Regions from separate parts of the Janthinobacterium sp. 75 genome, predicted to be linked through region 1. Evidence: predicted binding sites of a transcription regulator. Region 1 holds the regulator's gene; each other region holds the start of a gene.
What was found. Region 1 encodes sigma-54, which starts transcription at its own class of promoters, with help from an activator protein. Its sites were predicted from a motif close to TGGCANGNAANCTGCTTT; they were not measured.
Positions count from the first base shown of each region.

Region 1 (3,209 bases):
AACTGCCGCCCACGTCGGGAAACAGGCCGATATTGACTTCCGGCATGGCCATGCGCGTGCGGCCCGTCACGATGCGCAGGCGGTTGCCAGGCCCGGCCTGCGCCACGCCCATGCCGCCGCCCATCACCACGCCATCCATCACGGCGATATACGGTTTCGGATAGAAGTGGATTACATGATTTAAAGCATATTCTTCCGTAAAGAAATCTTCCAGCAACGCACTGCCGCCCTGCGGTGTGGCCAGGCCCGCATCGTAAAAGAAACGGATGTCGCCACCGGCGCACAGGGCTTTCTCACTGCTGGAACGGATCACCACGGCGTCCACCTGCGGATCGTCGCGCCAGGCCAGCAAAACGGTACTCAGGGCGCGCACCATCTCCAGTGAGAGGGAATTCAGGGCTTTGGGGCGGTCGAGCACGATGTGGCCCGTGCGGTTGCGGATGGAGGTCTGGACGAAGTCGCTCATGGCAAAGTGAAAAGAAGTGAGAACGGGCACATTCTAGCGCCTGTGAGGGGAACATAGCGCTCAACAGCTACGGGCGCAAAAAAGGGCGCAATGTGCGCCCTTAGTTGATCACAACCGGTTGAAAGTCGCAGGCCGCTTAGGCGGCGGCGAATTCTTCTTCCGAGTTGTCTGGCAGATGCTTGATCGCCTCTTTACCGTGCCCTTGCACTTTGGTTTTGTACTTCATCACTTGCCTGTCCAGCTTGTCGATCAGGATATCGATGGCGGCATACAGGTCGTGCGCCAGACTTTCCACATAGACAGTTTTGCCACTCAGACGCAAATTGACTTCGGCCTTTTGACGTTTTTCTTTCTCTTTGAGGTTATCCACGGTCAGAATCACGGCGATATCGATGACTTGATCGAAATGCCGTTTCACGCGTTCCAGCTTCGTTTGTACGTATTCACGGATGGCTGGTGTGACTTCGAGATGATGTCCGCTGATGGTGAGATTCATACACACTCCTAAAGATGATCGGGTTCGTGCGGTCCATCGTATCCGGCCCGCAGAGGAACCGAAAAAAACTTACAAACACTTACGCAGGCTCACTGGCGGAATTTTCAACGCTTCCCGGTATTTGGCAACAGTACGTCGCGCAATCACCATGCCTTGTTCCCCCAGCATGTCCGCAATCTTACTGTCGGATAAAGGATTTTTAGGGTCTTCTGCTCCTGTCAGTTGCACGATCAATGCCCGTATCGCCGTCGATGACGCTTCGCCCCCCGCTTCGGTGGCGACGTGGCTACCAAAGAAATATTTCAACTCGAACATGCCGTGCGGGGTCAGCATGTACTTTTGAGTTGTTACGCGCGAGATAGTACTCTCGTGTAAACCCAGTGTATCAGCTATTTCACGGAGCACAAGGGGGCGCATGGCAACGGCCCCATGCGAGAAAAAGTTCTTTTGTCTTTCTACTATCGCTTGCGCTACACGCAGGATGGTGTCGAAGCGCTGGCGCATATTCTTGATCAGCCACTTGGCTTCCTGCAACTGTGCGCCCATGGCACCCTCGCCCTTGCCCTGCTTGAGCAAGTTGGCGTACATGGCGTTAACGCGCAGGCGAGGCATGACGTCGTTGTTCAGAGTGACTTGCCAGCCATTGCGCGCGCGCTTGACGACGACGTCGGGCACCACGTAATCGGACACGTCCGAGGCGAACACGGCACCCGGATGCGGGTTGCACTGGCGAATCACCGTCTGCGCTTCGCGCAAGTCTTCATCATCGCAATCGAGGGCTTTTTTCAGCTTGTTAAAATCGCGCTGGGCAAACCAGGCCAGGTGTTTTTCCACAATGACGAGGGCCATGCGCCGCGTCACCATGGCGATGTGCGGCAAGCGCTTGATTTGCAGCGCCAGGCATTCGGACGCGTTGCGCGCGCCCACGCCGGGCGGATCGAAACTTTGCAACAGGGACAAGGCCGTACGCATCTCGTCAGCGTCGATTTCCAGCTCTTCCGGCAAACGCGCCAGGATGTCGTCGAGCGACTCTTCCAGGTAGCCATTGTCGTCGAGCGCGTCGATGATCAGCTCGACGAGCGCGCGGTCGCGCAATTCGAGCACCGTTACGCGCATCTGCTCCATCAGGTGTTCGCGCAAGGTGCAGTGGTGGGCTTCAAGTTGCGGACGGGAATCTTCGTCGTCGGGCGCCTTGCCCCTGCTCGCCTCGCTCCAGTCGCTGTCGCCGCCCTCCGCTGCGGCAGGGCTGTCGCCAGCCTCGCCATCAAAGGTTTCCGCTTCGGCCGGCGCGGCGGGTGCCTCCTGGCCTGGCGGCTGGGGCGGTGCTTCGGCCGGCGCGGCCGTGGAACTCAATGCGCCGTCGGACAGCAGGCGCAACGAACGGTCGAGCGGATCGTCGAGGCGTTCGAGCAAGGGATTGTCCGTCAGCAACTGCTCCAGCTCCTGGTGCAATTCCAGTGTAGACAATTGCAACAGGCGTATCGATTGCTGCAACTGCGGCGTCAGTGCCAGGTGCTGCGAAGTGCGCAGCTGCAATGATTGTTTCATTGGCTCACATACGGAAGTGTTCGCCCAGATAGACCCGGCGTACCGACTCGTTCGCGATGATGTCGTCGGGGCGTCCCGACGCCAGCACCGAGCCCTGGTTGATGATGTAGGCACGGTCGCAGATACCCAGCGTCTCGCGCACATTATGATCGGTGATCAGGACGCCGATATTGCGCTCCTTCAAGAAGCGCACGATACGCTGGATCTCGATCACGGCGATGGGGTCGACACCGGCGAACGGCTCGTCGAGCAGGACGAAACGGGGGTCGGTGGCCAGCGCGCGGGCGATTTCCACGCGGCGGCGCTCGCCGCCAGACAGGGACAGCGCCTGATTCTCGCGCAATTTTTCAATCTGCAAGTCGGCCAGCAATTTATCCAGGCGCTCCTCGATCTCGGCCTTCTTCAAGGGACGGCCTTCGACGGTCTGGATTTCCAGCACGGCACGGATATTGTCTTCCACCGTCAGCTTGCGGAACACGGACGCTTCCTGCGGCAGATACGACAGGCCCATCTGCGCGCGGCGGTGGATCGGCAGGCGGGAAATATCCACGCCGCTGATATCGATGCTGCCGCCGTCCGACGGCACCAGGCCGACGATCATATAGAACGAGGTGGTCTTGCCGGCGCCGTTCGGCCCCAATAGCCCGACCACTTCTCCGCATTCGACTTGCAGCGAGACATCATGCACGACTTGCCGCT
Region 1 is NZ_SORD01000001.1:469,696-472,904, forward strand. Features, by position in the region: gene C8C89_RS02205 (enoyl-CoA hydratase/isomerase family protein) at 1-466, opposite strand, end outside; gene raiA (ribosome-associated translation inhibitor RaiA) at 603-962, opposite strand; gene C8C89_RS02215 (RNA polymerase factor sigma-54) at 1,032-2,510, opposite strand; gene lptB (LPS export ABC transporter ATP-binding protein) at 2,515-3,209, opposite strand, start outside.

Region 2 (3,209 bases), 3.4 Mb from region 1:
GGGCGGCGGCAAGGGCAACGACGGGCTGGCCCCCGATCCGGGCTTTACGCCAGCGCAATACGACCGCCTGGCCCTGCTGTACATCGCTGCCAGCGTGCGCAAGGGCACGTGGCTGATTCCCGCCTTCCACGCCGTGCTCGATACGGGTTTTGCGAACGGTCATGACGACCCGCAGAACTTTTCTCTGGACGAGTGGTCAGCATCGCTTTCCCGCCTGCAGGCGGCTCTGCGGCAAGCCGATACGGGACAATAAGGCGTTTCCCTGGCCGCCGAATTGGCGCATACTATGATGAGCATAGCCATTCCTGTCAGGGAGTTCAGGTGAATATTGCCACGGATCATCAGGCGGACCGCCAGGCGGGCGCGCGCCATCCACTGCAGCGCGCACAGCGCATCTTTGCCATGCGCGACGCCGTCCTTGGCGTCTGGGAACAGCGCGTGCGGGCCAGCGTGCGCGGCGCGGATCAGTTGCTCAAGCCCATACTCACCAACACCCTGCCCGCTTTTTTCGATAATCTGGCCGAAGCACTGACCCCGGGCCACCCGCGCGAAAACGCCGCCAGCAACAGTAACGTGCCCGCCGTGCATGGCAATGAGCGGGCGCGCATGACGAATTACGGGCCGGAACAGGTAATCCAGGAATACCAGATCTTCCGCGACTGCTTTGCCGCCGTCGCGCATGAATCAGGTATCACCCTGCGCAGCAAGGATTGGCATGTCATCAACGAGTCCATCGACGTGGGCATCTGCGAATCGATACGCGAATTTACCAACATGCACGAAGCTTTCCGGCGCCGCATCGCGGCCGGTCTGTCGCACGACATGCGCAACCCCCTCGCTGTTATCAGCACCAGCGCCCAGTTGCTGCTCAGGCCAGTGGACCCGGAACGGGTGGTATTGCTGGCGCACAAGATTGCCGAGCACAGCAAACGGCTCGACAGCATGATCGAGGAATTGCTCGATAGCCTCAGCTACCACCAGGGCCAGCGGCTGCCGCTTGCCCTGAGCCAGTTCGATGTGCTGCCCCTGGTGCACGCCGTGGCCAGTCAGGTCAATCTGCAGCTGCCCGACAAATGCCAGGTCAACGGCCAACCTGTCGTCGGCTGGTGGTGCGAGAACTCGCTGCGACGCGCGCTGGAAAACCTGCTCGGCAATGCCATCAAGTACGGCGACGACGCGCCCATCAGCGTGCACGTGGAAGCGGTCCACGAACGCCTGATCATGACCGTCCACAATGGCGGCCAGGCCATCGCGCCGGAGCAGGCCGAACGCATCTTCGACTACCTGCGCCGCGAGAACGACAGCCCCGCGCCAGGCTGGGGCATCGGCCTGCCTTTCGTGCAGAACGTGGCCGAAAGCCACGGCGGCAGCATCGCCGTCGACAGCGCACCTGAAACGGGCACCAGCTTCATCTTTGACGTGCCCGTCGATTGCCGTCCCTTCGTCCAGCCCGCCGACTTCCCCAAGAGTGACAGTTAGCGCACCAAATCGGTGCGAAGAACGCCGCAACGCCACAAAAGTGGTCATATTTGCACATCTTCGAGGCCACCCTGTTGGCACGCTTCCTGCTGAGCTATACATAGACACGGCTCAAGGGAAATCACAACATGGCAAATTTTTTCAATGAAATGACTGCGGATGAAGTGGGTACGGACAGCAAGGTACGTGAACACTATCGTGAATTTGACAACTGGCTGGCGCAGCAATCCCCCGAGACCATCGCCCGCAAGCGGGCCGAAGCCGACCTGACGTTCCGCCGGGTCGGCATCACCTTCGCCGTGTATGGCGACGATGCCGGCACGGAGCGCCTGATACCGTTCGACACCATCCCCCGCATCATCCCCGCCGCCGAATGGGCGCAGATGCAAACGGGCCTGGTGCAGCGCGTGCAAGCCTTGAACATGTTCATCCATGATATTTATCATGGGCAAAACATCATCAAGGCGGGCATCATTCCTGCCGAGCAAATCTACAAGAATGCCCAGTATCGGCCGGAAATGCAGGGTATTTCCGTCGCCTCCGACATCTACGCGCACATCGCCGGTGTCGATATCGTGCGCGCCGGCCAGGGCGAATTTTATGTACTGGAAGACAATTTAAGGGTGCCTTCGGGCGTGTCCTACATGCTGGAAGACCGCAAGATGATGATGCGGCTGTTCCCGGAACTGTTCGCCCGCAACCGCATCGCCCCCGTTGACCATTATCCGGACATGCTGCTCGACAACCTGCGCTCCGTCGCGCCCATGGGCGTGGATGACCCAACGGTCGTCGTCATGACACCCGGCATGTACAACTCCGCCTACTTCGAACACGCCTTTTTAGCCCAGCAAATGGGCGTGGAACTGGTCGAAGGCAAGGATTTGTTTGTCAACGACAACTCCGTGTACATGCGCACCACGCGCGGCCCCAAGCGCGTCGACGTGATCTACCGCCGCGTCGATGACGATTTCCTCGATCCGCTGGCTTTCCGCTCCGATTCCTCGCTGGGCGTGCCAGGCCTGCTGTCCGTCTACCGGGCCGGAAGAGTCACCTTGGCCAACGCCATCGGCACGGGCGTGGCCGACGACAAGTCCATCTACCCCTTCGTGCCCGACATGATCAAGTTTTACCTGTCGCAGGAGCCGATACTCAACAACGTGCCCACTTACCAGTGCCGCAAATCGGCCGACCTGTCCTACGTGCTGGCGAATTTGTCCAAGCTGGTGGTCAAGGAAGTGCATGGCGCGGGCGGCTATGGCATGCTGGTGGGCCCGGCATCGAGCGCCGCGCAGATCGAGGATTTCCGCCAGCGCCTGCTGGCCAATCCGGGCGGCTACATCGCCCAGCCTACACTTGCCCTGTCCGCCTGCCCCACGTATGTGGACGCCGGCATTGCGCCGCGCCATATCGATTTGCGCCCGTTCGTGCTGTCTGGCAAGACGATTTCCATGGTGCCGGGCGGCCTGACCCGCGTGGCGCTGGGCGAAGGCTCGCTGGTAGTCAATTCCTCGCAAGGGGGCGGCACCAAGGATACCTGGGTACTGGAAGCCACATCCGCTTTTGCAGGAGAAAAAACATGCTGAGCCGCACTGCCGATCATTTGTTCTGGATGGCCCGCTACACGGAACGGGCGGAAAACACGGCGCGCATGCTGGACGTCAACATGCAGACCTCGATGCTGCCCCAGTCCGAGCAGGACGCGGAACAGGGCTGGCGCGCCACCCTGGGTA
Region 2 is NZ_SORD01000001.1:3,909,220-3,912,428, reverse strand. Features, by position in the region: gene C8C89_RS17830 (hypothetical protein) at 1-253, shown strand, start outside; gene C8C89_RS17825 (HAMP domain-containing sensor histidine kinase) at 322-1,479, shown strand; gene C8C89_RS17820 (circularly permuted type 2 ATP-grasp protein) at 1,608-3,062, shown strand; partial or broken gene C8C89_RS17815 (alpha-E domain-containing protein) at 3,056-3,209, shown strand, end outside.
Region 2: C8C89_RS17820 (circularly permuted type 2 ATP-grasp protein) is a predicted target of sigma-54. The motif match lies at 1,555-1,572, and genes of this name have one in related genera.

Region 3 (3,209 bases), 800 kb from region 1:
ATACAGGTGGTAACAATTGGTCCACACGCGGCCCGCCTGGATGGCGCGCCCCATGCGGAAGGCGCGCGAACCGTCGCGCGTCCACAAGCCGGCGCCCAGGCCATACAAGGTATCGTTGGCAATCGCCAGCGCTTCGGCCTCATCCTTGAAGGTGGTCACGGACACGACGGGCCCGAAAATTTCTTCCTGGAAGATGCGCATCTTGTTGTTGCCCTTGAACACGGTCGGACGCACGTAGTAGCCACCCTCCAGGTCGCCTGCCTGCGTATTGCGCTCGCCACCGGCCAGCACTTCGGCACCTTCCTGGCGGCCGATATCGAGGTAGGACAGAATTTTTTCCAGCTGCTCCTGCGACGCCTGGGCGCCGATCATGGTGGAAGAGTCGAGCGGATTACCCTGCTTGATGGCGGCCACGCGCTTCAAGGCTCGTTCGATGAATTTCTCGTAGATCGATTCCTGGATCAGCACGCGCGATGGGCAGGTGCATACTTCGCCCTGATTCAGCGCAAACATCGTGAAGCCTTCCAGGCACTTGTCGAAATAATCATCGTCAGCATCCATCACATCTTCAAAGAAGATATTCGGCGACTTGCCGCCCAGCTCCAGGGTGACGGGAATCAGGTTCTGCGCGGCGTAACCCATGATCAAGCGGCCCGTACCCGTTTCACCCGTGAAGGCGATCTTGGCGATGCGCTTGCTCGACGCCAGCGGCTTGCCCGCTTCCAGGCCGAAACCGTTGATGATGTTCAACACGCCCGGTGGCAGCAAGTCGCCGATCAGCTCGATCAACACCATGATGGAGGCGGGAGTCTGCTCGGCCGGTTTCAGGACCACGCAATTGCCGGCTGCCAGGGCTGGCGCCAGTTTCCACACGGCCATCAGAATCGGGAAATTCCACGGGATGATCTGGCCCACGACGCCCAGCGGTTCGTGGTAGTGGTAGGCATAGGTTTCCGCGTCGATTTGCGCGACGGAACCTTCCTGCGCGCGGATGCAGCCGGCGAAGTAACGGAAATGGTCGATGGCCAGCGGAATGTCGGCATTCATCGTCTCGCGGATCGGCTTGCCGTTATCGATGGTTTCCGCCGTGGCGATCAGGCTCAGGTTCTGTTCGATGCGGTCGGCGATGCGGTTCAGGATGTTGGCGCGCTCGGCAGGTGAAGTCTTGCCCCAGGCATCCTTGGCGGCATGGGCGGCGTCCAGCGCCAGCTCGACGTCTTCCGCCGTGGAACGGGCGATTTCGCAAAACGGCAAGCCCGTGATGGGCGTGATGTTAGGAAAGTATTCACCTTTTACTGGCGCAACGAATTTGCCGCCGATGTAATTGTCATAGCGTTGTTTGAAGGGATTGGCTACGCCCAGTTTGCTGATGTCTGCGAGATTCATGTCGTCCTCTATCGGGTTAATTAGAATGGAATTGCTGTAATTAAAATCAAACGTCCTGGTACAGATGGGGTGAGTACACGGAGTCTTCCGCAAATGCCGTGCCAGCTCGCCATCCCACTACAAACTTAGCGGGTTTTTCCCCGCTTACAAGGGCGTGGCGCCAAACCCGGCCCGCTTTTCATCGCCTGCCCCGGGCATGAAAGGCGGGCGTGGGTCTGTTTGGGTTTTGAACAAGGTGGCGGCGCCCTGTTCCAATCCGGGCCAGTGCTGTTGCTGCGCCCCTGCGCCGCTGCACAATGGAACAGGTGTGCCAGACTGGAACACCTGCGCCTGTGCCACTACCGAATCACCACGCCCCATGGCAATTCGCCCACGGCAATATCGGCCACCTTGCGCGCGCTGGCCGTATCGATGACGGAAACGCTGTTCGAGCGGCCATTGGCCACGTACAGCTTGGCACCGTCCGGCGTGATGGCCATATTCCACGGGCGCTTGCCGACGGGAATGGTGGCCGTGACCTGATTGCTGGCCGTATCGATCACCATCACCGTGCCATCCGTGCCGTTCGAGACATACACCTGCTTGCCGCTGGGATGGACAGCGATACCGTTGGCATTCTTGCCCGCTGGAATGGTGGCAATCGCCTTGCGCGCGGCCATGTCGATCACATACACGGCATTGACCAGTTCGCACGCCACATAGGCTCGGCCCGAATCGGGGCTGAAACCAATGCCGCGCGGACGCAGGCCGACAGCGATGGAAGCGACCTGGCGGCGTTGCGCAACATCAATGACATCGACTTGCTCGGCCTCTTCCGCGCTCACCAGCAGCCAGCGCCCATCGGGGCTGAACACGGCATGTTCCGGGTTCCGCCCTTGCACCTTGATGTCGGCGAGCAAGACACCCGTCTGGCCATCGAGCAAGGCCACGCTATTGTTTTCCTCGACGGCCACAGCCACGTAACGACCGTCATGGGATGCGCTGACGCCTTCGGGCGACTTGCCCAGCGCCACCGTGCGCAGGGGCGCGCCGCCTTCATTGTCAATCAGCAATAAGGCACTGCTGGCGGCATCCGTGACAAACAATTGCCGTCCTGTGGGGTCGGCGGCGATGCCGCGCGGACGCTTGCCTGCGGCAATCTGGCGCACTACCTGGTCGGTCGCCGTGTCGATCACGCTCAGGGTGCCCGATTTTTCATTGGGCACATAGGCAAACGGAGCAGCCTGGATGGCGCTGCTGGCGAGCACAGGCAGCAGCCAGCAAACCTGGCGCAAGCGCGAGAAGAAGTTGGGCATAATCACCTTTTCCATAGCAAAACGAGGGGAAAGCGCGCGGTATCGGCGCATCTGAACATTGCTGCATGCAAACGCCGTGCCACTGACACGCGTATAATTTCAGCCCACCAATGGAGACATGGCAGGCATATTGCTTGATAAGACTATGCAGACCTGCGCCGCTCACGCGTCCAAGCAGGCTTTTATTCACATTGGAGAACCCGCATGCAGCATCGTTTCCGCTTGAACACCATTGCCAGCCTGTTTGTCGCCGGCAGCGCCACCCTCGCCCCCACGCTTTCGCCGCCGAGTCCGCTGACCTGGCCACCGGACAAGTCATGGATACGGTGGTCGTCAGCGGCAGCCGCATCGCCCACCCCAGCCAGGAAGTGCCGGCCTCGATCGATGTAGTCGATAGCGCCCGCATCCAGGAGGGCCAAATCCGCGTCAACGCGTCGGAAGCGCTGGCCGCCGTGCCGGGCCTGGTGGTGCAAAACCGCCAGAACTACGCACAAGACTTGCAAATCTCCTCACGCGGCTTCGGCGCCC
Region 3 is NZ_SORD01000001.1:1,265,660-1,268,868, reverse strand. Features, by position in the region: gene adh (aldehyde dehydrogenase) at 1-1,386, opposite strand, end outside; gene C8C89_RS05855 (beta-propeller fold lactonase family protein) at 1,725-2,681, opposite strand; gene C8C89_RS05850 (TonB-dependent receptor) at 2,792-3,209, shown strand, end outside.
Region 3: adh (aldehyde dehydrogenase) is a predicted target of sigma-54. The motif match lies at 1,473-1,490, and genes of this name have one in related genera.

Region 4 (3,209 bases), 2.5 Mb from region 1:
GGCTGGTACCGCATCGATGCGCGTGGCAACAAGCCCGGTGTCGCCGCCGCCTTCACCCCGCCGCAGGAGCAGCTGGCCTTTCCCGTGCTGGCGCCCGAGGAGTGCGATTTGCCTGAAATCTGGCCGGCACCGCTGCCACAGGTGGTGGCATCCTTGACCGTTTATGCCACGGTGCAGGAGGTGGCCGCGCATTTGCCCGATATTCAATTGCTGCCGCGGCACAAATAACTCGACGAAAGAAATCATGAAAAAAGTATCCCTATGTTTGATAAGCCTGTTGCTGCTGGCCGGTTGCGGCGGCAAGGGAGAGAGCGCGGGCCAGTCCAGTGCCGCGCGTCTCGACGGCAAGGAAAAAGGCAGCGAGTTTCTTGCGTATGAACACAATGTCGGCGTCGATACGAACGAAGCGCAAGTGCGGCCCCTGTATGAAAAAGTGGTCGCCGCCTGCAAGGCCGATACGGACAATGGCTGTCTGCTGCTCGACTCGAGCATAGACGGCGGTCGTTACGTGCATGCGCGCATCAGCATGCGCGCCAAGCCGGCCGGCATCAAGAAGCTCGTGGCGCTGGTTGCGGCCGGAGGCGACGTTACCAGCCAGGGCACCAAGGTGGAAGACCTGGGCCGTCCTGTGCTCGACAGCAAGAAACGCCTGGAAATGCTCAGGCAATACCAGGCGCAATTGCAGGAGCTGGAAAAACGCTCGGGCGCGAACGTCGATGCCTTGATCAAGGTGACCAAGGAACTGGCCACCGTGCAAGTGGAACTGGAGCAGGCGACGGCGGCCAATGCGCTGTTGATGCAGCGCATCGATACGGACTTGCTGAACGTGGCCATCAGTGCCGAAGGCAGGCAGTCGTTCTGGCGCCCCGTCAAGCGCGCACTGGGCAATTTCACGGAAAACCTGTCGGAAGGCGTGGCCAACGCCATCACGGCCATGGCGTATATCTTGCCATGGCTGATCGCTTTCGTGCTGCTGTTTCCGCTGGGCCGCAAGGGCTGGCACCGCTTGCGGGGCGTGCCGCGCAAGGATTGAAGCGCAAGGATTAATGCGTCCGGCGCACCGTTTTACGGCAATTTGAAACCTGGCTGCACAGTCCTTGTGCAGCCAGGTTTTTTTTCGTGCGGAGAGAGCCGCGTGCACCATGGCGGACGCCTGCTGGTGCTGGCATGCATTCTGCTTTAACAACATCGTATGCCCAGTCCGTCCCCCACGAATACATCACAGGAGTCCCCATGTCACGACGCATCATCCTGAAAGCGGCCGCCGCCGGCGCCCTGGCCCTGGCCACGTCCATCACCATGCAGGCAGCCCTGGCCGCCGACACCATCAAGGTGGGCATCTTGCACTCCCTGTCGGGCACCATGGCCATTTCCGAAACGTCGCTGAAAGACGTGGCCCTGATGACGATCGCCGAGATCAATGCCAAGGGCGGCGTGCTGGGCAAGAAGCTGGAAGCCGTCGTGGTCGATCCGGCGTCGAACTGGCCCTTGTTTGCGGAAAAAGCGCGCCAGCTGGTGGCGCAAGATAAAGTGGCCGTGGTGTTTGGTTGCTGGACGTCCGTGTCCCGTAAATCCGTCTTGCCCGTGTTCAAGGAACTCAACAGCCTGCTGTTTTATCCGGTGCAATACGAAGGCGAGGAGCTGGAAAAGAATGTGTTTTATACGGGCGCCGCGCCGAACCAGCAGGCGATTCCCGCCGTGGAATACTTGATGAGCAAGGATGGCGGCGGCGCCAGGCGCTTCGTGCTGCTGGGCACGGATTACGTTTACCCGCGCACCACCAACAAGATATTGCGCGCCTTCCTGAAGAGCAAAGGCGTCGAGGATAGCGATATCAGCGAGGTCTACACGCCGTTCGGCCACGCCGACTATCAAACCATCGTCGCCAACATCAAGAAATTTTCCACGGGCGGCAAGACGGCCGTCATTTCCACCATCAATGGCGATTCCAACGTGCCGTTTTACAAGGAACTGGGCAATGCGGGCTTGAAAGCCACGGACGTCCCCGTCGTTGCGTTTTCCGTGGGTGAGGAAGAGCTACGCGGCATCGATACCAAGCCTTTGCTCGGTCACCTGGCGGCCTGGAATTATTTTGAATCCGTCAAGAACCCCGTGAATACGGCTTTCATCAAGCAGTGGAAAGCGTATGCGGTGGCGCAAAAGTTGCCGAACGCGGGTTCGGTGGTGACGAACGACCCCATGGAAGCGACCTATGTGGGCATCCACATGTGGGCGCAAGCGGTGGAAAAAGCCAAATCGACGGACACGGACAAGGTGATCGCCGCCATGGCCGGCCAGAGCGTCAAGGCGCCGTCTGGCTTTACCCTGACCATGGACCCGACCAACCACCACTTGCACAAGCCCGTGATGATCGGCGAAATCAAGGCTGATGGGCAATTCAATGTTGTGTGGAAAACCAAGGAGCCGATACGCGCCCAGCCGTGGAGCCCCTTTATCAAGGGCAATGAGGGCAAGCAAAAGCTGTAGGCGCTTGCGCGTCGAATGGTCATCGCAACCCCAGGCAAAGAGCTGGGGTCAGACCCGCCGGGTCTGACCCTTGTCCTTGCCTATGGGGGAAGGATACTTATCAAGACATCAGCTTTACTACATGGTATCTATGCATATGCAGCTTATCCCCAAATTGCTGGTCCTCGTTTGCCTGTTCTTGTCCTCGCTGGCGCAGGCCGCCATCTCTCCTGAACTGCTCAAACCGCTGGCTGCCGACGATTCTGACGCCCGGGTCGCTGCCGTCGCCCAGATCGCCGCCCTGGCCACGCCCGAGGCTGCCAAGGTGCTCCAAGCCTTGCAGGACGACGGCCTGTATGCCGGGCCGGACGGCAAGGTGTATGTCGTCGACGGCGAGCAGGCGTATGACCCGGCCATCGGCCAGAGCGTTCCGCTGCCCGATGGCCTCGATGGCGTGATGGTTAACAACCGCTTGCGCGCGGCCGTGGCGGGCGCCTTGTCCGGCTTGCAGCTGCTGGCGCCGGAGCGCAGCGCCCGCCTGGCGGCCGCGCAAGCCTTGCAAAAGGCCGTTGACCCCGCGCAAATCCCCCTTATCCGCAAGGCGCTGGCGCGGGAAAACGATGCTGACATTAAACAGCTATTGCAGGTGCTGATCGCCAGCGCCAACCTGCATGCGCCGGACGCCGCCACACGCAAGGCCGCCGTGCAGGCGCTGGCCGGCAGCAGCGATGCGCGCTTGCTGC
Region 4 is NZ_SORD01000001.1:2,959,714-2,962,922, forward strand. Features, by position in the region: gene C8C89_RS13505 (transglutaminase family protein) at 1-228, shown strand, start outside; gene C8C89_RS13510 (DUF4349 domain-containing protein) at 245-1,033, shown strand; gene urtA (urea ABC transporter substrate-binding protein) at 1,234-2,487, shown strand; gene urtB (urea ABC transporter permease subunit UrtB) at 2,624-3,209, shown strand, end outside.
Region 4: urtA (urea ABC transporter substrate-binding protein) is a predicted target of sigma-54. The motif match lies at 1,164-1,181, and genes of this name have one in related genera.